One region of the Ciceribacter sp. RN22 genome, then DNA from elsewhere that is predicted to be linked to it. Evidence: riboswitches for the same ligand, from Rfam matches in the RefSeq annotation. Region 1 holds a riboswitch; the other holds the start of a gene.
The links. A riboswitch is a leader RNA that binds a small molecule or an ion and turns the genes downstream of it on or off. The one in region 1 is predicted to bind S-adenosylmethionine.
Positions count from the first base shown of each region.

Region 2: linked by a shared signal. The riboswitch ahead of metA (homoserine O-succinyltransferase) and the one ahead of NHF53_RS00855 (O-succinylhomoserine sulfhydrylase) in region 1 are both predicted to bind S-adenosylmethionine.

Region 1 covers NZ_JAMXLD010000001.1:162,103-177,537, forward strand. Annotated here, with positions in the region: gene NHF53_RS00790 (quinone-dependent dihydroorotate dehydrogenase) at 1-211, opposite strand, end outside; gene NHF53_RS00795 (DUF952 domain-containing protein) at 208-555, opposite strand; gene NHF53_RS00800 (hypothetical protein) at 669-1,103, shown strand; gene NHF53_RS00805 (response regulator transcription factor) at 1,195-1,839, shown strand; gene NHF53_RS00810 (helix-turn-helix transcriptional regulator) at 2,001-2,666, shown strand; gene NHF53_RS00815 (thermonuclease family protein) at 2,680-3,354, shown strand; gene NHF53_RS00820 (tellurite resistance TerB family protein) at 3,409-3,822, shown strand; gene NHF53_RS00825 (transporter substrate-binding domain-containing protein) at 3,839-4,714, opposite strand; gene NHF53_RS00830 (glycosyltransferase family 2 protein) at 4,773-6,761, shown strand; gene NHF53_RS00835 (MFS transporter) at 6,837-8,075, shown strand; tRNA gene NHF53_RS00840 (tRNA-Gly) at 8,085-8,158, opposite strand; gene NHF53_RS00845 (ion transporter) at 8,307-9,116, shown strand; gene NHF53_RS00850 (2'-deoxycytidine 5'-triphosphate deaminase) at 9,084-10,181, opposite strand; SAM riboswitch at 10,255-10,333, shown strand; gene NHF53_RS00855 (O-succinylhomoserine sulfhydrylase) at 10,381-11,565, shown strand; gene apaG (Co2+/Mg2+ efflux protein ApaG) at 11,759-12,151, shown strand; gene NHF53_RS00865 (Hsp33 family molecular chaperone) at 12,223-13,212, opposite strand; gene argF (ornithine carbamoyltransferase) at 13,338-14,255, opposite strand; gene NHF53_RS00875 (aspartate aminotransferase family protein) at 14,283-15,435, opposite strand, start outside.
Region 2 covers NZ_JAMXLD010000002.1:1,146,804-1,162,238, reverse strand. Annotated here, with positions in the region: gene NHF53_RS20460 (ABC transporter ATP-binding protein/permease) at 1-1,637, shown strand, start outside; gene NHF53_RS20455 (ABC-F family ATP-binding cassette domain-containing protein) at 1,641-3,473, opposite strand; gene NHF53_RS20450 (thiamine diphosphokinase) at 3,478-4,128, opposite strand; SAM riboswitch at 4,281-4,358, shown strand; gene metA (homoserine O-succinyltransferase) at 4,453-5,382, shown strand; gene NHF53_RS20440 (aldose epimerase family protein) at 5,486-6,496, shown strand; tRNA gene NHF53_RS20435 (tRNA-Gly) at 6,661-6,735, opposite strand; gene NHF53_RS20430 (prolyl-tRNA synthetase associated domain-containing protein) at 6,998-7,504, shown strand; gene trxA (thioredoxin) at 7,564-8,520, shown strand; gene NHF53_RS20420 (LON peptidase substrate-binding domain-containing protein) at 8,612-9,289, shown strand; gene NHF53_RS20415 (Trm112 family protein) at 9,300-9,488, shown strand; gene NHF53_RS20410 (ubiquinone biosynthesis hydroxylase) at 9,501-10,718, opposite strand; gene tesB (acyl-CoA thioesterase II) at 10,804-11,706, shown strand; gene NHF53_RS20400 (P-II family nitrogen regulator) at 11,904-12,254, shown strand; gene NHF53_RS20395 (ammonium transporter) at 12,282-13,643, shown strand; gene NHF53_RS20390 (DNA translocase FtsK) at 13,898-15,435, shown strand, end outside.

The DNA.
Region 1 (15,435 bases):
GCACCTCGGCATTCTTGTCGTAGCCGGCGGCGAGGCCGAGCGGGTTGGGGAAGACGATCCCCGCAACCGTCTGCTTCAGGCGGGTATCGGCAGGCACGCGGCAGCCGGGGATGAGCCCTGTCTTCAGGGCGGCGATGGAAAGGCCGTGCGCCGTCTCCCCGTCGAAGAGAAAGAGGCCGCGGCGGGCGAGCGTCTTGAAAGGTCCGGTCATGGGATGAGCTCCGGGAAGATGTGGAGGCCGTCCGGCCCGAGCGGCAGTGGCTTCTGCCAGGCGATCAGCGAAACCGGCAGATCGCCGTAGAGATGCGGGAAGAGGTCGCCGCCGCGGGAAGGCTCGAACTTCAACCTGTCACCGAGCGCGGAGACTGGAACTGCGACCAGGAGAAGCCCATCAGTCCCGGCGAAGTGCAGCCGAGCCGTCTCACGCACCTGGGCGCCGGTCGAGAAGTGAATATAGCCGTCCTTGAGGTCAATCGCCGCACCGGAGAAAATACCGTCGGCTTCCGCCTTTTGCCACAGGTCGCGCGGTACTATCTTGTATATGAGGCTATGCACGAGCTCATCCTTCCGTGGCCGACGCTGGGAGCGATTTGCCGCAAACCGGGCACTTTGTCCACGGCAGCGATACGGGAATGTCCGCTGGCACACGTAATTTTTGGAGAAAAACGATGAAATTCCAGCTTGTCGTTCCAGCCGTCCTGTTGGCCTTGACCGGACCGCTGCCTGCCAGCGCCGAGGAGGCGGCGGACGGACGCTTCCGGCTCGAGAAGTCGGGAGACGCCTTCGTGCGACTGGACACCCGGACCGGTGCCATGACGCTCTGTCGCGAACAGGATGGCGCACTGGTCTGCCGGATGGCAGCCGACGAGCGCGCGGCCTACGAAGAGGATCTCGGCCGGCTGGAAAAGCGGGTCGAGGCGCTTGAGGCGGCCCTGGCCGCGGGGCAGCCGCTCACCGGCCGTCAGCGGGAAGAGCTGCCTTCCGACGAGGAAGTCGAACGATCGATTGGCATCATGGAACGCTTCATGCGCAGTTTCTTCGGCCTGGTTGAGGAGTTCAAGAGTAAGGAAGAAAAGACCGGGCGAGCGCCCGATCACACCTGACGCTAGACTATTGTATATATTGTCAGGTGTCGCTAAAAGACAAATGACCGCCCAACAGGCGTATCGGGCGCTCTTGGGAGGGAGCGAGCAAATGACAGCACTCACCATCATCATCGCAGACGATCATCCGCTTTTCCGAGGAGCCCTTCGGCAGGCCGTCGACGGCATGGAAGGGAAGAAGACGGTCATCGAGGCGGGTGATTTTGAGGCGGCTCGCAAGGCCGCGTCGCAGCATCCGGACGCCGATCTGCTGCTGCTCGACCTCGCCATGCCGGGTGTCAGCGGTTTTTCCGGACTGATGGCGCTCAGGGCCGAATTCCCCAATCTTCCGATCGTCATCGTATCGGCGAGCGACGACCAGACCACCATCCGCCGATCGCTGGAACTCGGCGCTTCCGGTTTCATCTCCAAGTCTTCGGGCATCGACGATATCCGCACCGCCATCCAGGCCGTGCTCAGGGGTGATATCTGGACGCCGGCCTTCTATGAAGGCGGGCAGGAGGATCCGGACGTCGCCGACCTCATCGCCCGGCTCCGCACGCTGACGCCACAACAGAGCCGCGTGCTCGGCATGCTCGCAGAAGGCCTGCTCAACAAGCAGATCGCCTACGAACTCGGAGTCTCCGAGGCAACCATCAAGGCCCATGTCTCGGCAATCCTGCTGAAGCTCAAGGTCGACAGCCGCACGCAGGCCGTGATTCAGCTCGGCAAGATCAATATGGCCATGGTCGCCTGACACACAAAACGTCTACGTCCGGCGCATACTCGCCAGGATCGTAGTCGCAGGAGAGGATTTTATTCCTCTTTTGCTCTTTACTCCGACGGTCAGCTTGAATAAAATCCGGACCGAACGGAAGGTCCGTTTTTGTCCGTTTCCCCTCTGGAGCATGAGCGACGATGCTATCGCATGACAGTATCTGGAGCGCGATCGACAAGCTGGCGGAGCGCAATCAACTGACGCCCTCCGGCCTCGCCAGACGGGCGGGCCTCGACCCCACATCGTTCAACAAATCGAAACGTGTCGCCGCCGACGGACGCATGCGCTGGCCATCGACCGAATCCATCGCGAAGGTGCTTGAGGCGACCGGAGCCAGCATCGACCAGTTCATGAGCTACATGCAACCGAACGACGGGCGCGTGAGCGTGGCCCAGGGTGCACTGCCGGCGACACCCGGCGCCATTCCGCTGATCGGCTTTGCACAGGCCGGCGCAGGCGGCTTTTTCGACGACGGCGGATTTCCGGCAGGCCAAGGCTGGGACCTCGTCGAGTTCCCCGCGTCACCGGATCGCAAGGCAGGCGTTTACGCCCTCGAAATCCAGGGTGACAGCATGTTGCCGCTCTACCGGGACGGCGACGTGTTGATTGTCGAACCGGGCGCCCAAGTACGCCGGGGCGATCGCGTGGTGGTCAAGACCCGCGAAGGCGAGGTCATGGCCAAGGTGCTGGCACGCCAGACGGCAAAATCGATCGAACTTCTTTCGCTCAACCCCGAACACCCCAATCGCAGCTTCGACATGGCCGACGTCGAATGGATCGCCCGGATCATCTGGGCTAGCCAGTGAGACCGTTTCAGGTATGCGTCGTGCGGCGGTGATTGCAAGCGGTGTCGTGATCCTCGCCTGGGGCTCGGCCCTGGTGATTGCCGGCGCCCGCCTGCGACCCGTCCTTCCGCCGCCGGAAACGGAAACCGCCGTCACCCGGCCAAAGGCGCCCGCGCCCGTCGTCGAGCGCCGGCGCGTCCGGGCGATCAGCCCCGGACAATTCGCTTCCCCGACAGAGGGACCCGGTGAGGCGCTGGAACGCATAGCGCCCCGGCCACCCCTCGGCGGAGAAGACGAGGAAAAGGTGGAAGTTGTCCTCCTGCAACGCCCTTGGTCAGGCGCCGCGGGCTTGCTCGCGGCGCGCGGCCGGCGCGTGAGACTGGCAGGAGTCATGCCAACCGCGGTCGGACGGCGCTGTCCCTCCGGAGGCGGCGCACCCTGGCCGTGCGGTGTAGTGGCACGCACGCAGCAGCGCATGCTGATCCGCAACCGTACCGTCGCCTGCGATCAGACTGGGGCGAATGAGAAGGACATGCTGGTGACCGTTTGCCGCGTCGGCGGGACAGACATCGGCGCCTGGCTCGTGCGCAACGGCTGGGCGGAAGCCGAACCCGGATCGGTCCTCGCGGAACTGAGCTCCGCTGCCCGGACGGACCGGCGCGGCATTTTCGGCGACGATCCGCGCGAAGGGCCGAACGACCAGCCTTGAATCCCATCCATGGCGCGCCTACTCTACGGAAAAACAACGAGGTTTCTTCCGCACATGAGCAAGCGCCTGACCACCCAGGAAGCCCTGATTTTCGTCATGGTAATGGCTTCCGCCGTCGACAATGCGATGAACGACAAAGAGCTCGGCCGCATCGGTCAGTTGATCGATGTACTGCCTATCTTCAAGGATTTCGACAAGGAACGGCTGATCGAGGTGTCGCAACGTTGCGCCGATATCCTCGCAGGGCCAGAAGGGCTGGATATCGCGCTGGAAGTGGTCAGGGATACCGTTCCGCCGCGCAGCTATGATACCGCCTATGCACTCGCCGTCGAAATCATGGCGGTCGACCTCTGCATCCGCCCGGAAGAAATCCGGCTGCTCCAAATGCTGCGTGACCGGCTGACGCTGGACAAGCTCACCTGCGCGGCGATCGAGCACAGCGCGATCGCCCGTTATCGCCCCGCCTGAGGATCCGCTGCCGCCGTCAGTAGAGGCTGTTGGGGAAATAGCGCAGATAGATTTCCTGCAACCGTCCGTCGCGAGAAATCGCGGCAAGCGCGCTATCTATGGCGGCGGTCAACGCCCCCTCGTCCTGCCTCAGCATGATCGTTAGCCCCTCGCCGAGGAATTTTTCCGAGACGTAGGCGCCGTTCATCATCGTGCAGCAATGGCCGGAAGCCTCACCCGCCGTCCAGAAGGACAGTTGCAGCGCATCGGCAAAGACGGCGTCCACCTTCTTTTCCTTCAGTGCCTGCAACATCGCACCGCGATCGGCAAAGCCGGTCGAACGGACGTCAGGGAAGAAAGCCTTCAGCATGGCCTCGTGTCCCGTTCCCTGCACCACGCCGACCGGGCGACCGGCAAGGCCCGCAACCTCGTTGCCGGGAATATCAACGCCGGCGTTGCGAACGAACCGTGCGGGCAGTTGCATGAAGGGGCGCGAAAACGAGAAGCTCCTCCTGAGCTCCGTCGTGACCCCGACACCCGCGATAACCGCCTCCCCCTGCCCTTCCGAGAGAGCTTTCTCCAGATCGGCATACGGCAGCGCCTGAATCTGGCACTTGGCCTCGATGGCGAGTTCCGAGCAGATTTCACGGGCGAGCTCTACGTGGAAACCGGCAAGACGTCCCGTCTGGTCGGCAAAGTTGAACGGCGGAAAATCTGTGGTGGTCAGGAAGCGCAGCCGCAGCAATGTCGACAGATCAGGACGCGGTAGCCGCTCGTTGGCATCGAACAGTACCGGCAGCTGTTGCGCAGCAACCCTCGCGGGCACGATGGCCGAGGATAGCAGAACACAACCCGATACAAGGAATGCGAGCACACCCTTCAAATCCAGGGATGAAACTTTTGCGTGTACCATTATGATCCATTCCGGGACAGGCTGGGACGTCATCGGTCGATGACGGTTTATCAGAAGCATGCAGGCCGGGGAATACCGAGGGGAGCCGAACGGCGCCACCCGTCGGGTGGCGACTGCGCGTCCAGACGGCGGCAAGGCCGCTGCTGACGCCGGTGTTTCGCATGCCTTCCAGACCGAGGCGCGGGCACTGTGCCAACTCGGCTTCTCCAAGCCTTTCATCAAAAGCATGGCACGGCGGGCACACGCAAACGGAAGCACCATAGAGCAGGAACTGCTCGCCGACGGCAGCGTCGATGAGCAGACCTATTACGCGGCGATCGCACGGCTTCTTGGCCTGCCGTTCCTGGAGGAAATACCGCCCGACCAAGTCATGGATCGCCCGGCGCTGGATGCGCTCCTGCAGCGTCCGACCCTCCTGCGCCTGCATTCCCCGGACAAAGCGCCGTTGACCGCCATCGCGCCGGAGGCCCGTCACCTTGCAGACCTCGCCGAGAGGTTCGTCCACCATCCGACCCTCAGGGCAGCGCTGACTGTCGCATCGGCCTCCTCTATTCGCCGAGCCGTCTGGCATGCGGGCGCAGCACGTAGGGTCGCGACCGTTTCGAACGCGCTGTTCGAAGAGAACCCGCAACATTCGGCCCGTATCGTCATGACCGGTCGACAGGGCTTCGTCGCCGGCGCATTCCTGACCGGCGGCGTGGCCGCGCTGCTGCTCGCCTCCGGACCGGTCGCACTGGCGCTTCACGTGCTGCTGTCGTCTCTCTACTTCGCAGCAATGGTTTTGCGACTGGGAGCACTCTTCCATCCTCGTGGTCGCGATATCCTGCCCGAAGCCCTGATCGCGGACGGCCCGCTACCGATCTACTCGATCCTGGTGGCGCTCTATCGCGAAGCGCCGGTCGCAGGCCAATTGATCGCTGCCCTGGAGCGACTCGACTGGCCTCCCTCCCGGCTGGATATCAAGCTCGTTTGCGAGGCGGACGACCACGAGACCATCGAGGCGATCCGCAAGCTGCGGCCGGGATCGCATATGGAAATCGTCGTCGTACCACCAGGCGGACCGCGTACCAAGCCCAAGGCGCTTCTCTATGCCCTCGCCGGCACGCGCGGCGACTATCTCGCAATCTACGATGCCGAAGATCGTCCGCATCCGGGTCAGTTGAAGGAGGCCTATGCCCGTTTTCGGACGGCTGCCCCCGAGGTAACCTGCCTGCAGGCGCCGCTCATCATCACCAACATGCGTGAATCCTGCATCAGCACGGTCTTCGCGCTCGAATACGCGGCACTCTTTCGTGGCTTGCTGCCGCTTCTCGCCCGCTATCGCATGCCATTGCCACTCGGCGGCACGTCCAATCATTTCCGCACAGCCGCACTGCGTGCCGCAGGCGGTTGGGACCCATACAATGTCACCGAGGACGCCGACCTCGGCATGCGGCTCTACCGCCTCGGCTACCGGTCCGAGACGATCCGCCGGCACACGTTCGAAGATGCGCCGATCAGAGCGCGGGTCTGGCTCGGACAAAGGACACGTTGGTTCAAGGGCTGGCTGCAAACGTGGCTGGTGGTGATGCGCGATCCCGGACGTGCCCGCCGCGAGATGGGAACCGGGGCGTTCGTCGTCTTTCAACTGCTGATCGGAGGCATGCTGGTCTCATCGCTTGGACACCCTGCAATCCTCATCTTCTTCACCACTTCGGCGATCGCAATGCTTCAGAGCCCCGCCGAACACATCCATCCGCTGAAAAACCTGCTTTTCGGCATCGATGCGATGAACATCTTCGGCAGCTACAGCATTTTTCTCGGGCTCGGCGTCTCCGCAATGATCGAATACGAGCGACGCCTTCTCGGCTGGCGCTGGCTTGCGATACCTTTCTATTGGATGATGGTCTCCTATGCGGCCTGGCGTGCCGCCTTCGAACTGAGGGAGAGACCTTTCTTCTGGAACAAGACGCCACATGAGCCGCGCCCTGTCACGATGCCGGCGGCCACCCCTCCCCCGGCTGCAGCCGACTGCACCGGTGCTAGCCCCGAAAGCGGGCAGGCTTGACTGTCAGAGACACAGCCACACAGGATGCGCGAATGCTGGGCGTGATCTGCGACATACCGGCTACCAGGGGGCGGCATGAGTGAAGAACAGGCAAAATCCGGCTGGGGAACGTGGAAGCGCGTGCCCGGTGCCGTTTGGACGATCGGTTTCGTATCGCTCTTCATGGATGTCTCCTCGGAGATGATCCACGCGCTGCTGCCCCTCTATCTTGTCGGCGCGCTCGGAGCATCGACCCTCACCGTCGGCGTCATCGAAGGGATCGCCGAGGCGACTGCTTCCGTTACCAAGGTGTTTTCCGGCGCTCTCAGCGACTGGTTCGGAAAACGCAAGCTGCTCGCTGCCTTCGGGTACACCCTCGCGGCGGTGACCAAACCCATTTTCCCGCTTGCGCCGAGTATCGGATGGCTGGTTGCTGCGCGCTTTATCGACCGGATCGGCAAGGGCATCCGCGGGGCACCGCGCGACGCGCTGGTTGCCGACATCGCATCTCCGGAACTCCGGGGCGCAAGCTTCGGCCTCAGGCAGTCGCTGGACACCCTGGGCGCGCTGCTGGGGCCGCTCTTCGCCATCCTCTTCATGTGGCTCTTCGCCGACAACTTCACGGCGGTCTTCTGGATCGCCGTCGTTCCGGCCTTCGTCTCGGCCAGCCTCATCACGTTCGCCGTGAAAGAGCCGCCAAACATTGCGGCACGGCGGACCGCACGCATGCCGCTTCGCCGGACCGAACTCGTTCGGCTCGGAGCAGCCTACTGGAAAATCGTCGCGGTCGCGACGGCCTTCACTCTGGCGCGCTTCAGCGAAGCCTTCCTGGTGCTCAAGGGGCAGGACATCGGCCTTCCCATTGCATTCGTTCCGCTGGTGATGGTGATCATGAACATTGCCTACGCGCTTTCCGCCTATCCTGTCGGCGCACTGTCGGACCGGGTCAACCGCATGACGCTGCTGGTGGCCGGGCTTTTCCTGCTGCTTATTGCAGACATTGTCCTGGCATTCAGCTCCGGCTTTGCCGGACTGGCCGCCGGGGCGACGCTCTGGGGCTTGCATATGGGGTTTACCCAGGGGCTGCTCTCGGCGATGGTTGCCGATACCGCGCCAGCCGAGCTGCGCGGTACGGCGTTCGGCATGTTCAACCTGATCACCGGGATGGCGCTGCTTGCCGCGAGCATGATCGCCGGTGGCCTATGGGACGTCGCCGGCGCCGAGGGCACGTTCCTGGGCGGTGCCGTATTCACGCTCTGCACGCTGTTCGGCCTCGCCGCCTTGCGGATCCGGCAGCGCGGAAGACGCCCGGAACAAAGGAACGATGCCGGATAAGGGAGAAGCTGGAGCGGGTGAAGGGAATCGAACCCTCGTATTCAGCTTGGGAAGCTGCTGCTCTACCATTGAGCTACACCCGCGACAGGGGCACAAATCCAACAGATCCCCCGGTCTGTCAAGTGTGAAGAACCTGCACAGCGACGCTTTGCCTATCACGCGCCAAAGCCACCAAGTTTTTACTTTCACGGGGCAATGTGGCGGCGATTGCCAGACATCCGGATTGCCACCATGCCCTTCTTCCGCCGCCTTCTCGAATCGAACCGTTTCGAAACGGCCATCACCGTCCTGATCCTGTTGAACGCCCTTACCTTGGGGCTCGAGACCTCGCCCGTCCTCTGGGCTCGCTACGGATCCCTGCTCTACACGATCGACCACACCCTTCTTGCGATCTTCGTCCTCGAGATCCTGGCACGACTTGCCGTTTACCGCAGCCGCTTCTTCCACGCCCCCTGGCGGGTCTTCGACCTCCTCGTCATCGCCATCTCGATCGTTCCGGCAACGGAAACGGTCTCGATCCTGCGAGCCATGCGCGTCCTGCGCCTCTTCCGGCTGATCTCCGTCGTGCCCTCGATGCGGCGCGTCGTCGGCGGGCTCTTCTCGGCACTCCCGGGCATGGGGTCGATCTTCCTCCTGCTGGGGCTCGTCTTCTACGTCTCCTCGGTCGCCGCAACGAAGCTGTTCGCCACGGATTTTCCTGAGCTTTTCGGCAATATCGGCAAGTCCGCCTTCACGCTTTTCCAGGTCATGACGCTCGAAGGCTGGACCGGCGACGTCGTGCGTCCGGTGATGGCGCTTCACCCACTCGCTTGGGTCTTCTTCATCCCGTTCATCGTCGCGACGTCCTTCACGGTCCTCAATCTCTTCATCGGGATCATCGTCTCATCCATGCAGGCCGAGCATGAGATTCCGAGCGCAGGGGACCAGGAAGACCTCAAGGAGAGCCAGGATCTCATCCTTGCGGAACTGAGAGAACTGCGAAGTGAAGTCGCGGCGTTACGGCGCGCGTCAGCCAACCCGGAAATGCTTGGACAGCTTTAGTCCCTGCGCCTGGTAGCTGGAGCCAAGGCCGGTGCCATACAGGCCTGCCGGACGCTCCTGCATGTGCTCGTAAACCAACCGCCCGATCACCTGTCCATGTTCCAGGATGAACGGCACCTCGTGGCTGCGGACTTCGAGCACGGCGCGGCTGCCGGCACCGCCTGCACCGGCATGACCAAAGCCCGGATCGAAAAAGCCCGCATAGTGCACGCGGAATTCACCGACGAGAGGATCATAGGGCGTCATCTCCGCCGCGAAGAGCGGCGGCACGTGGACGGCCTCCCGAGAAACCAGGATGTAGAACTCGTCCGGATCGAGGATCAGTTCGTCGCGCCCGCGGCTGTAGAGCGGCTCCCAGAAATCGAGCACATCATGGGCCGCCTTGCGGTCGACGTCGATCACGGACGTATGATGCTTGCCGCGATAGCCGATCAAGCCGTCGGGACCACTGCCCTCCAGATCGATCGACAGCGCGATGCCACCACCCGAGACATTCGGGACCTCACTCGCAACGAGCGTCTCCGCCTTGTGCAGATCGAGCAGTTCGGTGTCGCTCAGCAGCGAGTGGCCAACGCGGAACCTGATCTGAGACAGGCGCGATCCGCGCCGGACGATGACCGGGAACGTCCGCGGGCTGATCTCGAGATAGAGAGGCCCGCGGTAGCCGGCGAGAATCTTGTCGAACTCCTGGGCGTGATCGACCATCACGCGGGTGAAGATGTCGAGCCGTCCGGTCGAGCTCTTGGGATTGGCCGAGGCCGACATGTCCTGCGGCAGGTCGAGGCTTTCCATCAGCGGCACGATGTAGACGCAACCCGTCTCCAGTACTGCCCCGTCTTCGAGATCGATCTCATGCAGCGTCAGCCGTTCGAGCTTGTCGGCGACCTTGTGCTCGCGACCGGGCATGAAGCTCGCGCGGACACGCATTGCCTTTGAGCCGAGGCGCAGGTCGAGGCTTGCCGGTTGCACCTGGTCGGCGTCGAGGGGCGCCTCGCTTTTCAGCCGGCCTTCAGCGAACAGCGCGTCGATGGCGCGATCCGCCAGGATACCCGTGGTCCTTGTCATCTTGTCCCATCCCGTTTGACCCGACAAAACCAAAGTCGAGGAATTGACGCAAGCCCGTGATCGGCGTATGGCAGGCTTATCCCGTGGTGATTTGGCCGGTCGGCTTGCAGCCACGTTAAACAAATGGCTAAAGAGACCGGGTGCTAGAAACCGGTCCGATGTCGCGACCGGTTTTTTTGTGTTTGAAAGGCTGAAAGGCATGAGCAAGAACTGGCGTCCGGCAACCCAACTCGTCCATGGTGGAACTCTTCGCTCGCCCTATGGCGAAACGTCGGAAGCAATCTTCCTGACCCAGGGCTTCGTCTACGAAAGCTCGGAGGCGGCCGAAGCCCGCTTCAAGGGCGAGGACGACGGCTACATCTACGCTCGCTACGGCAGCCCGACCAACGACATGTTCGAGAAGCGCATGTGCTTGCTGGAAGGCGCCGAAGACGCCCGCGCCATGGCCTCGGGCATGGCCGCCATTGCGGCCGCCGTGCTGTGCCAGGTGAAGGCCGGTGACCATATCGTCGCCGCCCGCGCCCTGTTCGGTTCGTGTCGCTATGTCGTCGACACACTTGCGCCGCGCTATGGCGTGGAATGCACGCTGGTGGACGGTCGGGACCTGAAGAACTGGGAGGCGGCGATCCGCCCGAACACCAGGGTCATGTTCCTCGAAAGCCCGACCAACCCGACGCTCGAAGTGGTCGACATCGCCGGCGTGGCCAAGCTCGCCGACCAAGTCGGCGCCACGCTCATCGTCGACAATGTCTTCGCCACCCCCCTCTTCCAGAAGCCGCTCGAACTCGGCGCCCATGTCGTCGTCTATTCGGCCACCAAGCATATCGACGGACAGGGCCGCTGCCTCGGCGGCGTCGTGCTCTCGTCGAAGGACTGGATCACCGAGAACCTGCAGGACTATTTCCGCCACACCGGCCCAGCCATGTCGCCGTTCAATGCCTGGACGCTGCTGAAAGGCGTCGAGACACTGCCGCTGCGCGTCAAGCAGCAGACGGCGAATGCCGCGGCGATCGCCGACTTCCTGGCCGAGCAGCCGCAGATCGCCAAGGTGATCTATCCGGGCCGTGCCGACCATCCGCAGGCCGACATCGTCGCCAAGCAGATGACCGGCGGCTCGACGCTGGTCGCCTTCGAAATGAAGGGTGGCAAGGACGCGGCCTTCAAGCTGCAAAACGCGCTGGACATCGTCAAGATTTCCAACAATCTCGGCGACGCCAAGAGCCTGATCACCCATCCGGCCACCACGACGCACAAGAACCTGACCGACGAGGCACGCGCCGAACTCGGCATGTCCGGGGGCACGGTGCGCCTTTCCTGCGGCATCGAGGACACCCAGGACCTGCTGGAAGATTTTGCGCAGGCGCTCCGCAAGGTTCCGGCCTGAACCACCTTTCACGCCCTGCTGCCCGGCGCCGCGCGCGTCGGGCAACCGTATCGACGCAACGGATGTCACGGCCTCCCCGTTAGGACTAATTTGACAAAGTCGCGACACTTTGCCTGCTCGGCGCATCCGCATTCCTTGACCGGTGCGGCGAGCTGATAGATATGGTTAGCAAGACATAAAGAAGGTCAACCCTATGTATCGAGCCCTGACGCGGGATATCGAAGTCAGTGTCGAGCCTTACTATCTGGAGGAGCAATCCGATCCGGACGACGGACGATATGTCTGGGGTTATCGGGTGGCAATCACCAATCACTCCGACAGGTCGGTTCGACTGGTGAATCGCTACTGGCACATCACCGATCAAAACGGCCAGGTCGACGAAGTTACCGGGCCGGGCGTCGTCGGCGAGCAACCGCACCTGCAGCCAGGCGATACCTACGAATATTCCTCGGGCTGCCCTCTCGACACACCGTCAGGCGTCATGTTCGGCCACTACCAGATGGAAACTGAGGAGGGTGACCTCTTCGAGGTCGCGATCCCGGCCTTCTCTCTGGACGCGCCGGGCATGTTGCGGGTCCTCAACTGAGGCCGGGCGGACCCAGTACCCAACCGCAATGAAAAACGGCACCGCCAGTCTGGACGGTGCCGTCATCAATTTCAGCCTTCGCGAACCTCGGCCGCTTCATAGCGATAGGTGGTCGAGCAAAATTCGCACGTGACGGTGATCGCGCCGTCTTCCTGGCTCTGCTCGATCTCCTCATCGGAAAAGCTCTTCAGGACGCCCTTCACCTTCTCCCGCGAGCAGCTGCACCGGTCGAAAACCGGCTGCGGCTTGTAAACCCGCACACCGCGTTCATGGAAGAGGCGAAACAGCAGCCGCTCTATGCCGATCTGCGGATCGGTAAGCTCATCCGTGTCGACCGTGTCGACCAGCACCTGCGCTTCCGACCAGGCATCATCCTCAGAGAAGACATGCCCGCCTTCGTCTCCGTCACCGCCGTGCAGATCCCGCTGACGCATCCGCTCCGGCGCTTCCGGCAGGAACTGGGCCATGAGCCCCCCGGCCCGCCAACCGCGGCGGGGATGTCCGTCCTCGTCGCGATCGAAGAACTCGGCGACGCCGAGACGCACCCGCGTCGGAATCTGTTCCGACTGACGGAAGTAGACCCCGGCGATTTCCTCGAGCGAGGTACCGTCGAGGGGCACGATCCCCTGATAAGGCTGCATGAAGCTGCCCTGATCGATGGTGAATGCGAGCACGCCTTCGCCGAGCAGGGCCTCGGGGGACGTCCTGCCCTCCTCGACCGCGGCCTTCAGCGCATCCTCGTCGAAGCGAGCATAGGCGCGCACGTCCTGCGGCGTCGAGAAGTCGACGACCAGCAGATCCACCGGCCCGTTACCCTTCGTCTGGACGGTAAACTTGCCCTCGAACTTGAGCGAAGTACCGATCAGCACGGTGAGGACCATCGCCTCTGCCAGAAGGCGGGCGACGGGAGCCGGATAGTCGTGCCGGGCGAGAATGGTATTGACCAGCGGGCCGAGTTGCACGGCCCGGCCGCGCACGTCGAGCCCTTCCACCTGGAACGGAACAACGCGGTCATCGCCGGCGAAACCGAATTCGCCGAGTTCAGTGGCCCTGTCTGCCATTATTGTACTCCTTGCGCCGCAGGCGCTTGACTTCCGGGGGGGTGCATAGGCCCCCAATTTACCGCTCACATGGGGTCGCTTGGCGAGAAGATCAAGCCGGAGGCTGCAAACCCGGGCAAGCGACGTCAGATCGCACCAAGGCACCAGGCGAGGATCGACTTCTGTGCGTGCAGCCGGTTTTCCGCCTCGTCGAACACGACGGACTGCGGGCCGTCAATCACCTCGTCGGTGACCTCCTCGCCGCGATGCGCGGGCAGGCAATGCATGAAGAGGGCGTCGGGCTTTGCGTGCGCCATCAGCGCCCCGTTCACCTGATAGGGCTGGAAGACGTTGTGCCCCCTGGCCTTGTGCTCCTGGTTCATCGAAATCCAGGTATCGGTAATGACGGCGTCAGCACCTTCCACGGCACGCTCCGCCTCGTGGCAAAGCATGACTTCGCCGCCGTTGTCGCGGGCCCAGTTGAGGTACTTGTCGTCCGGCTCGGACCCGAGCGGCACGGCCATGTTCATGCGGTAACCGAAGCGGGCGGCGCCCTCGACGAGAGAATGCAGGACATTGTTGCCGTCGCCGGTCCAGGCGAGCGTCTTGCCCTTCACCGGACCGCGATGCTCCTCGAAGGTCATGACGTCGGCCATGATCTGGCAGGGGTGCGTGCTGTCGGTCAGCGCGTTGATGACGGGAACAGTTGCATGCTCCGCCATCTCCAGGAGACGCGAATGATCGGTCGTGCGGATCATGATCGCATCCACGTAACGCGAAAGGACCTTTGCGGTGTCACCGATCGTTTCCGCACGGCCGAGCTGCATTTCCGTGCCGGAAAGGAAGAGTGTCTCACCACCGAGCTGGCGCATCCCGACGTCGAAGGACACGCGCGTGCGCGTCGACGGTTTCTCGAAGATCATCGCAAGCATCTTGCCGGCAAGCGGCTTGTCCGCCGTCCCAGCCTTTGTCGCCTGCTTTCGAGCGCGGGCGTCATCCATGATGGTACGCAAGTCGGCGGACGAAACGGCCGAGAGGTCGAGGAAATGCTTCGGAGATGCCATTGGGAAACCTGTCTGAATTTCTGCTGCTTAGGCTTGCGCCGCCTGCTTTTCGTGGGCGCCATGGACCCGCTCGGCCGCGCGTTCGATCCGCGAGAGGCCCTCGCGCGCTTCTTCGGCGGTCGTAATGAGCGGCGGCAGAAGACGAATGACGTTCTCACCGGCCGGGACACCGAGAATGTGCTCGGCGCGCATCGCCTGCAGCAACTCCGCGTTCGGTACCTTCGCCTTGATGCCGAGCATCAGGCCTTCGCCGCGGATCTCCTCGACGACATCGGGGAAGCGGTCATGGAGTGCCGCCAGTCCCTGCCGGAAGACCAGCGCCACGTCGCGCACATGCTCCAGAAAACCATCGGCGAGAATGACGTCGAGTACGGCATTGCCGACGGCCATCGCCAGCGGATTGCCGCCGTAGGTGGAACCGTGCGTGCCGGCCTTCATTCCGGAAGCAGCTTCCGCCGTGGCAAGGCAGGCGCCCAGCGGAAAGCCGCCGCCGATGCCCTTGGCAACGGCCATGATGTCGGGCGTGATGCCCGCCCACTCATAGGCAAAGAGCTTACCCGTGCGACCGACACCCGACTGAACTTCATCAAGGATCAGGAGAAGCCCCTTGTCGTCGCAGAGCTGGCGAAGTGCCCGCAGGAACTCGTTGGACGCAGTACGGATGCCGCCTTCACCCTGCACCGGCTCGATAAGGATCGCGGCCGTGTTCTCGGTAATCGCCTCCTTTACCGCCTCGATGTCGCCGAAGGGTACCTGGTCGAAGCCCGGTGCCTTGGGTCCAAAACCTTCGAGGTACTTCGCCTGCCCCCCTGCGGCGATCGTCGCAAGCGTGCGGCCGTGGAAGGCACCTTCGAAGGTGATGATGTGGAACTTTTCCGGGTGCCCCTTCGAGAAGTGATAGCGGCGCGCGGTCTTGATCGCGCATTCCAGCGCCTCGGCGCCCGAGTTGGTGAAGAACACCTTGTCGGCGAAGGTCGCCTCCGTCAGCCGCTTGCCGAGCGTTTCCTGGCCTGGAACCTCGTAGAGGTTCGACAGGTGCCAGACCTTTTCGGCCTGTGACGTCAGCGCATCGACGAGATGCGGGTGGGCATGCCCGAGCGCGTTCACTGCGACGCCGGCCGCGAAATCGAGATATCGCTCACCATTTTCCGCGATAAGCCAAACCCCTTCGCCGCGCTCG
Region 2 (15,435 bases), on a different contig from region 1:
CGGCAGCCTTGCTGGCAATCATTCTGCTGACCGCTTACGGCCAGATCCTTCTGAACAGATGGAACGCGCCTTTCTACAATTCGCTGGAACGCCGAGATTTGCCGGAATTCATCGTCCAGCTGAAGAATTTTGCATTCATCGCCGGGTTCCTTCTTCTGCTCAACGTCGTGCAGACATGGCTCAATCAGATGGCTGCGCTCTACATGCGAGAAGGTCTGTCACGCGACGTTGTCGACCAGTGGCTGACAGACCGGCGAGCGTATCGGCTTTCGCTTTCCAGTCCTCTCGGCGTCAATCCCGATCAGCGGCTGCACGAGGATGCACGCAAGCTTTCCGAGATGACCACTTCGCTCACGATTGGCCTCGTCCAGGCGACGATCTTGCTGATCAGTTTCATCGGCGTGCTCTGGCAACTATCGAGTGGCTTCGTCTTTCATTTCGGCGATACAAGCTTCTCGATCCCCGGCTACATGGTCTGGGGAGCGATCTTCTATGCCAGCATTGCGTCTCTGGCCAGCAACCTTGTCGGTTTTCGGCTGACGCGCATCAATGCCGAACGGTACGCCCGTGAAGCCGACCTGCGCTTCTCGCTGATGCGCACCAACGAGAATCTCGAAGCGATAGCACTTGCGCGCGGCGACGAAACCCAGCGCCAGCGCATCCACACCAAGATCGACGATGTCATAGGCCTGATCCGCCAACTCGCGATAGCTCTCACCAACCTCACCTGGGTTACCGCGGGCTTCGGCTGGCTCGCTCTGGTCGTCCCGACGTTGATCGCGTCTCCGGCCTATTTTGCCGGAACCATGAGCTTCGGAGAATTGATGATGTCGGCAGCCGCCTTCAATCAGGTCCACTCGGCCCTGCGTTGGTACGTCAACAATTTCGACTCCATTGCGGACTGGAAAGCGACGCTCCTGCGCGTCATGAGCTTCAGGGCTGCGCTCGTTGACATGGATGACTACCATCCCAAAGGCAGCGAGGTCCTGCTCGAGCGTGGCGCGACGGAACAGCTCGCGTTCAAGAACGTGACGATCTGCGCGAAACCGAATGGCAACAGCTGCGATCACGCCTTTCGTTTGCGCGAACCGGATCCAGTCATCGGAGCCGGCGAAAGGGTGATGATCAACGGCGACCAGGGCATTAACCGGAAGCTGCTCTTCGATGCGCTTGCCGGACTTTGGCCGTGGGGTAGCGGGGCGATCGAGCTGCCTGCGCAGGAGATCCTCTTCGTCCCACAGCTGGACTATCTTCCGGAAGGATCACTGCGCGATGCCTTGCTCTTCCCGGTGTCGGCGCCCTCCTTCTCCGACGAGGAGATCGCAGCAGCACTAACCCGGGTCGGGCTTGGCGATCTCACGCAATCCCTTGACGAACATGCCCGATGGGATCGCAGGCTCGAAAAGGACGAGCAGATATCGCTCGCATTCGCCAGTCTACTGCTGCGATGCCCGCAATGGATCGTCTTCAACGATGTTCTCGAAGGTTTGGAACCGGAAACGGTCGAACGACTATCGTCGGTGATGCACGAGTTCCAGAACGCCACCCTCATCTATATCGGGCGATCCGGCGCCTTCTACGACGCAATGTCTCCGAGACTGCTGCACCTGGAGGCGCTCCCGCAAACTGGCCGGTGACCTTCAGCCTTCGAGTTCTTCGCGCAGCATCTCCAGTTCGAGCCACTCTTCTTCCATTCGCGCGAGGTCGGCTCGCAGCTTCTCCAGCTCCTTCGCCAGCATGTTGAACGCTGCCGGGTCCCGCGAGAACAAGCCTGGATCTGCCATTTTCGCTTCCCGGGCGGCGATTTCTCCCTCGGCTTTCGCAATCTCCTTCGGCAGGTTCTCCAGCGCGAACTTCTGCTTGTAAGAGAGCTTGGCCTTGCCCTTCGATGCTGGCCCCTCCGGCGACTTTTCACCGCCTTCCTGAACTTTCCCTTTGTCTGTCCTTGCAGCGCGGCGACGTTCGTCCTCGGCGCCTTTTCTTTGCGACAGCATATCGGAATAGCCGCCGGCATACTCGATCCAGCGACCGTCCGGCAGCTCTGGGTCGGCCGGCGCAATCGTCGAGGTAACCGTGCGGTCCAGGAAGTCACGGTCGTGGCTGACGAGGATAACCGTACCGGGATAACCGGCGACGATCTCTTGCAACAGATCAAGCGTTTCGATGTCGAGATCGTTCGTTGGCTCGTCGAGGATCAGCAGGTTTGACGGCTTTGCCATGATGCGCGCCAGCATCAACCGTGCCCGCTCGCCGCCAGACAGATTGCGGATCGGGGTGCGCGCCTGCTCGGGCTGAAACAGAAAATCCTTCATGTAACCGGTGACGTGCCGCTGCTCGCCGTTGACGAGAAGATTCTCGCCCCGACCGTCGGTCAGATAGTGGGCCAGCGTGTCGTCGGGATCGAGATCCTCGCGTTTCTGGTCGAGCACAGCGATCTCGAGGTTGGTTCCGAGCTTGACGGTTCCACCATCCGGTTCCAGCTGCCCCGTCAGCATCTTGAGCAGTGTCGTCTTGCCTGCGCCGTTCGGCCCGACGAGGCCGATGCAATCGCCACGGTGAACGCGGATCGAAAACGGGGCGACGATCGTGCGTCCACCATACGCTTTCGTGATCCGTTCCGCCTCGATGACCAGCTTCCCGGATTCGCGCGCATCGGCGAGGCTTGCCTGCACGGTCCCCTGCGGTCCTCTGTGGCCGCGATAGTCGGCGCGCATCGCCTGCAACTGCCCGAGACGACGCATATTGCGCTTACGTCGCGCCGTAACGCCGTAACGGAGCCAGTGCTCTTCCCTCTCGATCGCCTTGCCGAGCTTGTGCTGTTCGATCTCTTCCTCCTCGAGGACCTTGTCACGCCACTCCTCGAAATGACCGAAGCCCCGGTTGAGACGACGCGCAATGCCGCGGTCGAGCCAGACCGTCGCGGTCGAAACCTTCTCAAGAAAGCGGCGGTCGTGAGAGATCAGAACGAGCGCGCTGCGGCTCTTCTGAAGCTCACCTTCGAGCCACTCGATGGTCGGCAGGTCGAGATGGTTTGTCGGCTCGTCGAGCAGCAGAATATCCGGTTCAGGTGCAAGAACACGTGCCAGCGCTGCCCTGCGCGCTTCGCCGCCCGAAAGGCTCCTGGGATCCTCCTGCCCGGTCAGACCGAGGTGCTCCAGAAGATATGCGACGCGGTAGGGGTCATCTCCCGGCCCCAGTCCGGCTTCCGCATAGGACTGGACGGTCTCGTATCCGTCGAAATCGGGCGCCTGTTCGAGATAACGGACAGTCGCGCCCGGATGTCGGAACAACTCACCGGACTGCGGCTCAACAAGTCCGGCGGCGATCTTCATCAAAGTCGATTTACCCGATCCATTGCGTCCGACGAGGCAGATGCGATCGCCCGGCTCTACCTGAAGGTTCGCGCCGGAAAGCAACGGCGTACCGCCGAAGGACAGGAAGATGTTGTCGAGTTTGAGGATAGGAGGCGCCAATGGTTTATGCTCCAGTCAGGTCAAAGGGGCGGGCAAGAAGCATTGCTTCCCCGCTGTCGAGCGACAAGATAATCGCGCCCTCGGCGACGTTCGAGATGGTACGCGTCGACCCGAGCGGCAGGGAGAAGTCTTCAAGCGGATAGCGCGCGTTGTGGATCGACAGGCCTGAAAGGGGTGACAGTCCGACGACCGAAAACAGCGAACCTCGCGGCAGATCCACTGTCGCCCTTCCGGGAAGCAGTGGATAGGCCTCTTCCTCGCCTGAGGTCAGGAGCGTTTCGTATCCTTCCTTGGTGAGTTGCAGTCCCTGCAGGAGATGCATGAGTGCATGATCCGAGCGCTCCCCCCCGAGCGCACCGGCGAGGATCAGCCGGTCGGCGCCGCGTCGGATCGCTTCGCCTATCGCGATCGCACCGTCAGTTTCCGCCTTCTGAGCCGGATATGGGAGCCGGTCGACATTCGGCCAGGCTTCTCCCAGAGCTTCCGGCGAAGAATCGAAGTCACCAACCCATAGCTCCGGCACGATACCGAGCATGGACGCGTGACGCATTCCGCCGTCGGCGGCGATGAAACGCCCACCCGAGACGGCCGACTTCAACCGCTCGGTCAGGACCAGGTGCCCCCCGAGGAGGATGGTAAAGGTAGTCTTCGTCATGCGCCCGCCATAGCGCATCTCGTCAGGAAAAGGAAAGAATATCGGTGGCCACACCGACTTGCCTTCATGGTACGGGAGGGAAGCTGCAAAGCCGTGTTCAGGCCGGCGTAATGCTGGATTTCCGTTGACTGGCAGGGTACCTGAGCGTATCTAGCCACACTCGTGGTGATTTGGCCGGCCGGCTTGCAGCCACGTTAAACAAATCGCTAAAGGGCCGAGGCGAGCTCCGAAGGACTTTCCGAGGACCAATGGCGATCTGCAAGATCGCCGGCAGTTTTTGTATGTGTGGCTGCAACTGCACCGCAAGGAAGGTCGAGTTCGAACATGCCGATCAAGATTCCCGATACGTTGCCTGCCTTCGAGACTCTCGTGCACGAGGGCGTGCGCGTGATGACCGAAACGGTTGCGATCCGCCAGGACATTCGCCCCCTGCAGATCGGCCTTCTGAACCTCATGCCGAACAAGATCAAGACGGAGGTGCAGATGGCGCGGTTGGTCGGCGCCTCGCCGCTTCAGGTGGAGCTGTCCCTCGTCCGTATCGGCGGGCACAAGGCGAAGAATACGCCGGAGGAGCATCTGCTTGCCTTCTACCAGACATGGGAGGAGGTCCGCGACCGCAAGTTCGACGGTTTCATCATCACCGGTGCGCCGATTGAAACTCTGCCTTTCGAGGAGGTCACCTACTGGGACGAGTTGCGGCAGATTCTCGACTGGACGACGACCAACGTCCATTCGACGCTGAATGTCTGCTGGGGCGCGATGGCGGCCATCTACCACTTCCACGGCGTGCCGAAGTACCTCCTGAGCGAGAAGGCTTTCGGGATCTACCGCCACCATATTCTGAATCCGTCCTCCGTGTACCTGAACGGCTTTTCCGACGACTTCCAGATTCCGGTCTCGCGCTGGACTGAAGTGCGCCGGGCCGACATAGAGAAGGTGCAAGGGCTCGAGATCCTGATGGAGTCGGACGAGATGGGTGTCTGCCTCGTGCACGAGAAGACGGCAAACCGCCTCTACATGTTCAACCACGTAGAATACGACTCGACGTCTTTGGCCGACGAATATAACCGCGACGTAGCAGCTGGCGTGGCGATCAAGGTGCCGCACAACTACTTTCCCGACGACGATCCGGCGAAGAAACCGTTGAACCGCTGGCGCAGCCATGCGCATCTCTTCTTTGGGAACTGGATCAACGAGATCTACCAGACGACGCCCTACGAACTGAATGCCATCGGCCTCGACCGATCGGCCTGATCAGGGTTGTGGCCCAAGCCCCTTTCCTGGGAAACAGCGGCGGGCTGAAGACCACTCAGCGTGAGCTGTTGCGGAAATGAACGGCAATTCGAGCGGAGGAACCATGGAACGCGAACTCTTCGGGCAGACGGCGGCGGGTGAGCCGGTCTACAGGGTGACCCTCGAGGGCGGCGGGCTGACGATGAAAGTGATGACCTGGGGAGCGGTGATCCAGGATCTGCGCCTTGAAGGACATAGCCATCCACTTGTCCTCGGCTTCGAAACCTTCGACGACTACCCGCGCCACTCCCCCTATTTCGGCGCCACGCCCGGGCGATGCGCCAATCGTATCGCCAACGGATGCTTCACACTGGACGGCAAAGAATACCAGCTTGAACGCAACGAAAACGGCACCGGGCACCTTCACGGCGGCAGCGACGGTATCGCCAAACGCAACTGGGACATCGCCAGCCTGGCGCCCGATCGTGTCGAACTGGCAATCGTGGATCCGGACGGCCGTGCCGGCTATCCCGGAAACTGCTCGATCACGGCGACCTATGCCCTTCGAGAGCACGGCGTTCTGTCCGTTGTCTACACATCGACCACCGACCGTCCGACGCTCGCAAACGTCTGCCAGCATTCGTATTTCAACCTCGATGGTCGAGAAGATGCCCTCGGCCACGACCTGATGCTCGCCGCCGACGCCTATCTGCCGGTCGATGACCGACTGATCCCGACCGGAGAAATTCGTCCGGTCGACGGCACGCCGTTCGACTTCCGGACAATGTCACCGATGGACCGCCAGTTGGATGGAAAGCGTGTTCTCTACGATCGCAACTTCTGCCTTTCGCCCTCACGTGTCGAAAAGCGCACAGTAGCGATTGCTCGCAGCATTACCTCTGGCGTTGCCATGGAAGTACGGACGACGGAGCCGGGCGTTCAATTCTATGCCAGCGCAAAGCTCAACGTTCCCGTCGCAGGGCTCGAGGGTCGCCGGTATGGTCCGTTCGCCGGATTCTGCCTGGAAACCCAGACGTGGCCGGACGCAATCAACCACCCGAATTTTCCGAGCGCCGTTCTGCGTCCGGGCGAACTCCTGCGACAAGAGACGGATTACGTTTTCTCAAAGGCATGAAGCCAGAGAAGACCGAGTGCACCGACAGGTGTACGCGCCAAGTGCGCCCTCCGGCAATTCTCCTGAGGGAAATGCCGGAGCCCGTAAATGGCGGGCGACGACCAGCCGTAAAGCGGCTATTCCATCTCCGATGGCCTGGCCTGATCTCATTTATTTCGGAGAATTGGAGCGGGTGAGGCGATTCGAACGCCCGACCCCAACCTTGGCAAGGTTGTGCTCTACCCCTGAGCTACACCCGCTCATATCCGCGATCCGGGGGTAGTCGGTGGATCGTGGGTCATCCGCGTTGCGGCGACGGGCGCTATATGGCCTAACCGTTTTTCAAATGCAACAGGGAAATGACGAAATCGTCCAGAATTTTTTCAACTTGTTGGGAAACAAGGGAAAACGCCCGCCTGAGCGATAACGTCTGTGATTGCCAACGCAAGTCGCCGACCGTATCAATCAATCATTCTGCCGGACAACCCGGCCCCCCCCGAACGCTTTTCCCGAGAGACAGTCATGACGAATACCCCAAAAGCCGCCAGTGACCTCTTCCAGCTGCTCGATGAGCTGAAGATCGGCCATAAGACCAAATATCATCCGCCCGTGTTCACGGTCGCGGAATCGGTCGCGCTTCGCGATGAGATTCCCGGCGGCCACACCAAGAACCTCTTCGTCAAGGACAAGAAGGATCGGTATTTTCTTCTGACCGTCGAGGAGAACGCCGTCGTGGACCTGAAGACGGTACACACGATCCTCGGCGCCTCAGGTCGCGTCTCGTTCGGCAGACCGGAAAAGCTCATGGAATACCTCGGCGTCATCCCGGGTGCGGTAACGGTCTTCGGGGCGATCAACGATACCGGCCACAACGTCACGTTCGTGCTCGATTCCGATCTCATGAAAGAAGACATCGTCAACGGTCACCCCCTGTCGAACGACGCTACGACATCGGTGGCTCGTGACGACTTGCTGCGCTTTCTTGAAGCAACCGGACATACACCGCTTGTCTTGAAAGTAACGGCCTGACATACGATCTTAGCGACACACCGAAGGCCCCAGGCGGCCATCAACGGCGGAGTATTCTGATGAGCGACAACAGCAATCCCTATAGCGGTTTTGGTGGCCAGATGACGGGCCATGCTCATTTGGGAGATACCCCGCCACGAAGCCACATCAGGGACACGACGACCGCGGGCTTTGCGAAGGACGTTCTTGACGAATCCCGCAAGCAGCCAGTGCTGGTCGACTTCTGGGCACCGTGGTGCGGGCCCTGCCGTCAACTGGCGCCGGTAATCGAGAAGGTAGTCAACGAATCGAACGGCCGCGTCAAACTGGTAAAGCTCAACATCGACGACCATCCGGCCATTCCCGGGCAGCTCGGCATTCAGTCGATCCCGGCCGTCGTCGCCTTCGTCAACGGTCAACCGGTCGACGGGTTCATGGGCGCCATTCCCGAGAGCCAGGTCCGGCAGTTCATCGACAAGCTGGCCGGCCCTGAAGGCAACACCGGCGAAGCCGAGCTGACGGCAGCGCTCGACGAGGCTGACGGTCTCGTCGCCGCAGGAAACTTCGAAGGCGCCGCACAGCTTTTCGGAGCCGTGATGCAAGCCGATCCCGAAAACGTGCGTGCGATAGCGGGCATCGCGGAATGCATGCTTGGCACCGGTCAGCACGAGCGCGCGTCGCAGCTCGTTGCCAATCTTCCCGAGCCCCTTGCCAAGGCGCCGGAACTGCAGGCTGTGACCAGGAAGCTGGAGCAGATCAGCGAGGCTCGCAAGCTCGGAGATCCGCAAGCGCTCGAGCACGAACTGTCTCTCGACCCGGACAATCACGAAGCCCGCATGAAACTCGCCAAGATTCTGAACGTGCAGGGGCGGCGCGAGGAAGCGGCGGAGCACCTGTTGATGATCATGCGTCGCGACCGGGCTTTCGATGATGATGGCGCCCGTCGCCAGCTCTTGCAGTTCTTTGATGTATGGGGTGCAAAGGACCCGGTGACAGCCATGGCCCGAAGGAAGCTTTCGTCGATCCTCTTTTCCTGACGATCGATCAAGCGCTTCTTGAGTTCGCTTCGGCACGAACCACATATTGAAAGGTACGGGCGGCTTTTCCGCCCGTACCGGGAGTGCATTGATGAAAGTCGGCAATGCGAGATATCTGACGGAAAAGGACTTGCCGGAAGTCCTGCCGGTCTTCCCCTTGAGCGGCGTTTTGTTGCTGCCCGGCGGACAATTGCCCCTCAACATCTTCGAGCCGCGCTACCTTGAGATGTTCGACGATGCGCTGGCGGGTAACCGCTTGATCGGCGTCGTCCAACCAGCATTCCAGGGAACGTTCGCGAGCGAACCCGTGTCGGGACCAGCGCTCTGTCAGGTCGGCTGTATCGGACGAATTACTTCCTTCGGGGAGACGGGCGATGGACGCTACATCACCTCGCTCGGCGGCGTATGTCGCTTCCGGCTGATGGAGGAGATCGCAAGTCATCGTCCCTACCGCAGCTTTCGGATCGCGCCCTTTTTTGCCGACCTTTCCGATGCGGACGAAGAGGCGACGATCGATCGCAACGCACTTCTCGCCGCGTTCCGCGCCTACCTCGAGGCGAACAAACTGGAAGCCGACTGGGAAAGCGTCGAGCGTGCAAGCAACACGACGCTCGTGACCTCCCTGTCGATGATGTCGCCCTTCGGCCCGGCAGAAAAGCAAGCGCTCCTCGAGGCTCCTGACATGCGCAGCCGTGCCGAAACGCTGATTGCGATCACCGAGATTGCTCTTGCGCGCGAGTTTGGCGACCCCGACACGATTCTCCAGTAGGACGACCGGTATGGATAGCCTAACGAGCACAGTCGATCCGAAGCTTCTGGAGCTTCTCGTCTGTCCGCTGACACAGACCCACCTGACCTATGACCGACAGAAAAACGAACTGGTTTCGGAAAAGGCGAAGCTCGCCTATCCGGTTCGCGACGGCGTCGCGATCATGCTCGTATCCGAAGCGCGCAGGCTCGGAGACTGACGACGCGACCGATTAAAGCGACTGGCCCGCCAGAAGTCGTGGTTGCCCGGCGCCCCCTCCGGTTCCGGCCGCTTCACGAATGAAGTACGATTTCAGCCCCGGCAGCCGATCGACAAGGCCCAATCCGAAATCGCGCATGGCTCGAATAGGTGACACGTCGTTCGAGAACAGGCGGTTCAGCACGTCCGTCGTCACACCCATGCGGAAGGTGTCGAAGCGCCGCCACTCCTGGTAACGTTCGAGTACGTTGAGATCGCCGATATCAAGGCCGATACGGTCCGCCTCGACCACTGTCTGGGCAAGCGCCGCCACGTCCTTGAAGCCGAGATTCAGGCCCTGACCCGAGATCGGATGAATGCCATGGGCAGCATCGCCTGCGAGCGCAAGGCGCGGTGCGACGAAGGCACGTGCCAATGTCAGTCCGAGCGGGAAGGCACGTCGGTCGCCCACCGCCCGTATAGAGCCCAGCTTGTAACCGAAACGACGTTCCAGTTCTTCCTCGAACACGAGATCGTCGGCAGAAACAAGCCGGTCGGCCTCTTCCGTGCGCTCCGTCCACACGAGGGACGAGCGATTGCCTTTCAGCGGCAGGATGGCGAAGGGTCCGGCGGGAAGGAAGTGCTCTTCGGCGCAGCCATCATGCGGCCGCTCATGCTCGACGGTCGTAACGATTCCAGACTGGCCGTAGTCCCAGGTGATCGTCTTGATTCCGGCCATGTCTCTCAGTCTTGAGCGCACGCCGTCGCAAGCAACGACGAGTCGGGCGGACAGCACCGTCCCGTCGGAGAGCGTCAATGCCGCGGCAGCCGGACCACTTTCGAATCCGGTGGCGCGCAACCCGTGCCGAATGGCGACGCCAGCCTTGGCGCAGGCGTCCCTCAGTGCACCCACCATGGCCACATTCGGTATCATATAGGCAAACGGTCGCCCTTCCTCGACCGCACCGTCAAACGTGAGGAAAATCGGCCGGACCGGGTCGGACGTCTTCGAATCGGTCACGATCATCCTGGTGATCGGCTGCGCCTCCGGCTCGATACGAGCCCATATCCCGAAAACTTCCAGCATGCGGATGGCCGCCGCAATGATCGCCGAGGCACGGGGGTCCTTCTTCCAGGCGTCTTCCGGAGCGGCCTCGACGACCTCCACGGACAGATGCGGGGCGGCCTGCTTGACCGCCAGCGCCACCGAAAGCCCGACATATCCGCCGCCGACGACCAACATATCCAACATCACGCACTCCATTAGCACTTGTGTGTGGCAAGGCACCTATATAGATCAGCCTTGAACTTCTTCCTACATGCGAGGCCTTCATAACATGTCCCAGCAGAACGAAGAACCCAGTGCGATGGACGGTCTCATCAAGACCCTCGATATCGAGAAGCTGGAGGAGAACCTCTTTCGCGGAAGCAGCCCGCAGAACGGTTGGCAACGCGTCTTCGGTGGGCAGGTCATTGCCCAGGCATTGATGGCGGCGCAGCGCTGCGTCGAGGATGACCGTCTCGTCCATTCCCTCCACGCCTATTTCATGCGTCCCGGGGACCCATCCGTGCCGATCATTTATCAGGTCGAGCGCATTCGTGACGGCGCAAGCTTCACAACCCGCCGCGTTGTCGCAATCCAGCACGGCAAAGCGATCTTCTCGATGTCGGCCTCCTTCCAGCTGGAGGAACCCGGTTTCGACCACCAGGTGGTGATGCCAGAAGTTCCTCCACCGGAACAACTGATCGGCGAAAAGGAGTTCAAGGAAATCTTCCTCGCGGATGCGCCCGAGAACGTGCGGCGGTATTGGGGGCGTAACCGTCCGATCGAGATCAGACCGGTTTCGCTCATCCACTATGTCTCCAAGGAAAAGCTGGAACCAACCGCACACATCTGGGTTCGTGCAGTGGGAGCGGTGCCCGACGATCATCGTTACCAGGCGGCCATCCTCGCCTATCTTTCCGATATGACGTTGCTGGATACCTCGCTCTACGCGCACGGCACGTCAATTTTTGATCCCAACCTCCAGGTTGCGAGCCTCGACCACGCCATGTGGTTTCATCGTCCCTGCGACCTCGGAGACTGGATGCTTTACACGCAGGACAGCCCCAGTGCTTCGGGCGCAAGAGGCATGACACGCGGGAGCCTCTATTCGCGGTCTGGTCAGCTGATCGCCTCGGTTGCGCAAGAGGGTCTGATCCGCAATCGTGCAAATGATGAAAACGAAGGCAAAAAATAGAATCTGCCTATATTTTTATCAGATGAATATCCTTTTCGTGCCGCTTTATTGAACGGGCACACTATAGCCTTTACATTTCAATAACTTATATGGCACCCAGAATCTGGCACGCCCTTTGAATGTCTCACGCTGGTCGCTGATCAAATCACGTCGCCAGCGGCAAGGAGAGTCGGCTCCGAGCCGAGGACAAACAAAGGATGGGACGCCAGATGAAAATTGTAATGGCCATTATCAAGCCGTTCAAACTGGACGAGGTGCGCGAAGCCCTCACAGCCGTCGGCATACAAGGCCTCACCGTAACCGAGGTGAAGGGTTACGGCCGCCAGAAGGGCCACACCGAAATCTACCGCGGCACAGAGTATGCCGTCAGCTTTCTGCCCAAGCTCAAGATCGAAATCGCCGTAGCGTCGGAGCTCGCGGACAAGGCAGTCGAGGCTATCGCGTCCGCTGCCAAGACGGGTCAGATCGGGGATGGCAAGATCTTCGTATACTCGATCGACCAGGCCGTGCGCATTCGTACCGGCGAAACCAATTCCGAAGCCCTGTAAAAAATGGCCGCTAGGGGAGTCTTTCTGATGTCATTTGCCAAATTTTCTTCCACTTGCGCCCGTATCGGCGCCGCTTCGGCCGCCCTGCTGGCGCCGGTCGTGGCCTTCGCGCAGGAGGCTGCGCCTGCGGTCGCCGAAGCCGCCGCTGCAGCGCCCGTTCCGAACAAGGGCGACACGACCTTCATGTTCCTCAGCACCATCCTCGTGCTGTTCATGACCATCCCGGGTCTCGCTCTCTTCTATGGCGGCCTTGTTCGCACCAAGAACATGCTGTCGGTCCTTATGCAGACGACGGTTATCGCCTGCACCGTGATGATCATCTGGGTCGTCTATGGCTACTCGTTCGCATTCGGCGGCGGCACAAATCCGTTCTTCGGCGGCACCGCCAAGATGTTCCTGGCCGGTATCACACCGGACAGCACGGCTGCGACCTTCTCTGATGCCGTCATTCCGGAATACATCTTCATGCTGTTCCAGATGACCTTCGCAGCCATCACACCCGGCCTGATCATCGGCGCTTACGCTGAGCGCATCAAGTTCGGCGCTTCGGTTCTGTTCTGCGCACTTTGGGTTACTTTCGTCTACTTCCCGGTCGCTCACATGGTCTGGGACGCCAACGGCCTTCTCTTCGGCTGGGGCGCTCTCGACTTCGCTGGCGGCACGGTCGTTCACATCAACGCCGGTATTGCAGGCCTGATTGGTGCGATCATGGTTGGCAAGCGCATTGGCTTCGGCAAAGACATGATGGCTCCGCATTCGCTGACGCTTTCCATGGTTGGCGCTGCCATGCTGTGGTTCGGCTGGTTCGGCTTCAACGCCGGTTCCAACCTCGAAGCTTCTGGCGGCGCAATGCTCGCAACCGTCAACACCTTCGTTGCCACCGCCGCAGCAACCCTCTCCTGGTCGCTGGTTGAAAAGATCGTCCGCGGCAAGGCTTCCGTCCTCGGCGCGATCTCCGGCATGGTTGCTGGTCTCGTTGCCGTTACGCCGGCTGCAGGTATTGCCGGTCCGATGGGCTCCATCATTCTCGGCTTGCTCGTTTCCCCGCTTTGCTTCTTCTTCGTCTCTGTTGTGAAGAACAAGTTCGGCTACGACGATACGGCTGACGTCTTCGGCGTTCACGGAATCGGTGGCATGTTCGGCGCTATCGGCACCGGCGTACTGGCTTCTGCAAGCCTCGGCGGCATCGGCTATGCTGAAGGCGTCACCATGGGCGCTCAGGTCATCGTTCAGATCAAGGCTGTTCTCGTCACCATCGCATGGACCGGTATCGGCTCGATCATCCTCTACAAGATCACCGACCTGATCATCGGCCTGCGTGTTGCTCCGGAAGCAGAGCGCGAAGGTCTCGACCTCGCCTCGCACGGCGAAGCCGCGTACCACAGCTGAGCCCAAAGCCACGCCGGTCCCAAGCCGGCGTGGACCCCACCCAAACGGTCGCGCCCGCGGCCGTCGAAGCCCAGGCACCAAGCCTGGGCTTTTCTTTTTTGTCACCTCTCCTCTGCCCGGCGGCGGCCAGTGCCTGCGGATGGTTAATAGGCCATTAACTGTACCTCGCTTACTGTGCGGCGAAGGGCGAGAGGGCCAGAAAGCCATCGTTCGCAGCGCATGTGTGAACGATTCTCGAAACGGGCAGGCAGGACATGAACAGAGGTAACTCGGTGATGATGGGAGACCATGGCGATCGTTCCGCCTTGACGGCGTTCCTTCTCCGGCAGCTTCTCACACTGGCCGGTTTCGCGCTTTTTGTGCTGCTGATGCTCGCGGTCGCGGCATTGGCGACGTGGAACGTCTCGGACCCGAGCTTCTCCTACGCAACGGCCAACGAACCGACGAACATTCTCGGCCGCGGCGGTGCCGCCTTCGCGGACCTCATGTTGCAGTTTCTGGGGCTGGCGAGCGTTATTGCATTGCTTCCCGTGCTTGCCTGGTCGCTGGCACTCATCACCAGCCGCCCACTCCATCGTTTCCCTGCCCGTCTTGGCGCCTGGGCGATCGGTTCACTTCTCTCGTCGGCCGTCATTGGCTGCTTCCCGCCGCCACTGACATGGCCGATCCCCAACGGAATCGGCGGCGTCCTCGGCGACGCCATCCTTCGCTTTCCCGGGCTTTTTATCGGCAGCTATCCCACCGGGACGGCCTCCATGATCGTCAGCGCAATATTGGCCGTTCCTGCAGCCTGGTCACTGCTCTTCGCCGCGGGTCTGGTTGGTAGAACCATCGAAGACGAACAGGAGATCGCCCCGGCCAGGGTACCTGCAAAGTCCACGCGGATCGAACCGGCATTCGAGGACGAGACTGATGAGGATGACGGGGGCTGGCTGGCCCTCGGAGCGATTGCCCACAGCTGGTATACGGCCCGCGCCCGCGTGCGACGCCTCCTGGGTCTCAAGCCGTCCGAGCACAACCGCAATCGCTTCGATCAACCCTACGACTTCAACGAGGATGAATTCGGCCCGCTGACCGAACCGACACGGGCAAAGGGCGGCGCCGGAATCCGCAGGGAACCGTCGATGGACACGACGTCGCCAGCTGGTCTTGGGCGGCAACGATCCGTCGTCGCACCGCCTCCGATGATGGGCGATCACTCCGATCTTGGCCTCGATGACGATCCGCCGTTCGATCTGGACGACGCCCGTCCTGCAGGTGTCCTGCCGGATGATGACGGTGACGACTGGATCAAGGCGCCTTCCGGCGATATGAGGTCCCCTTCCAGCGGGCGGGTCTCCCCGCGTATTGCCGCACCTCCCGCGCGTCCGAAGCCCGGCGCACGCGTCGAGAGAGAAGCACAGGCCTCTTTCATTCGCCCCGAAGGCTTCCAGCTCCCGTCCGTGCATCTTCTCGCGGAGCCGAAGAACGTCGGCCGCGCAGCGATGCTATCGGCCGACGCACTGGAACAGAATGCCCGCATGCTGGAAGGCGTCCTGGAGGACTTTGGCATCAGGGGCGAAATCATCCACGTCAGACCGGGGCCTGTCGTTACCCTGTATGAGCTGGAACCCGCCCCCGGCATCAAGTCTTCGCGTGTGATCGGCCTTGCCGACGACATCGCCCGCTCGATGAGCGCTATCGCGGCTCGTGTTGCCGTTGTTCCAGGCCGCAACGCCATCGGCATCGAACTGCCGAACCAGACACGCGAAACGGTCTATCTGCGCGAACTTATCGCCAGTCATGATTTCGA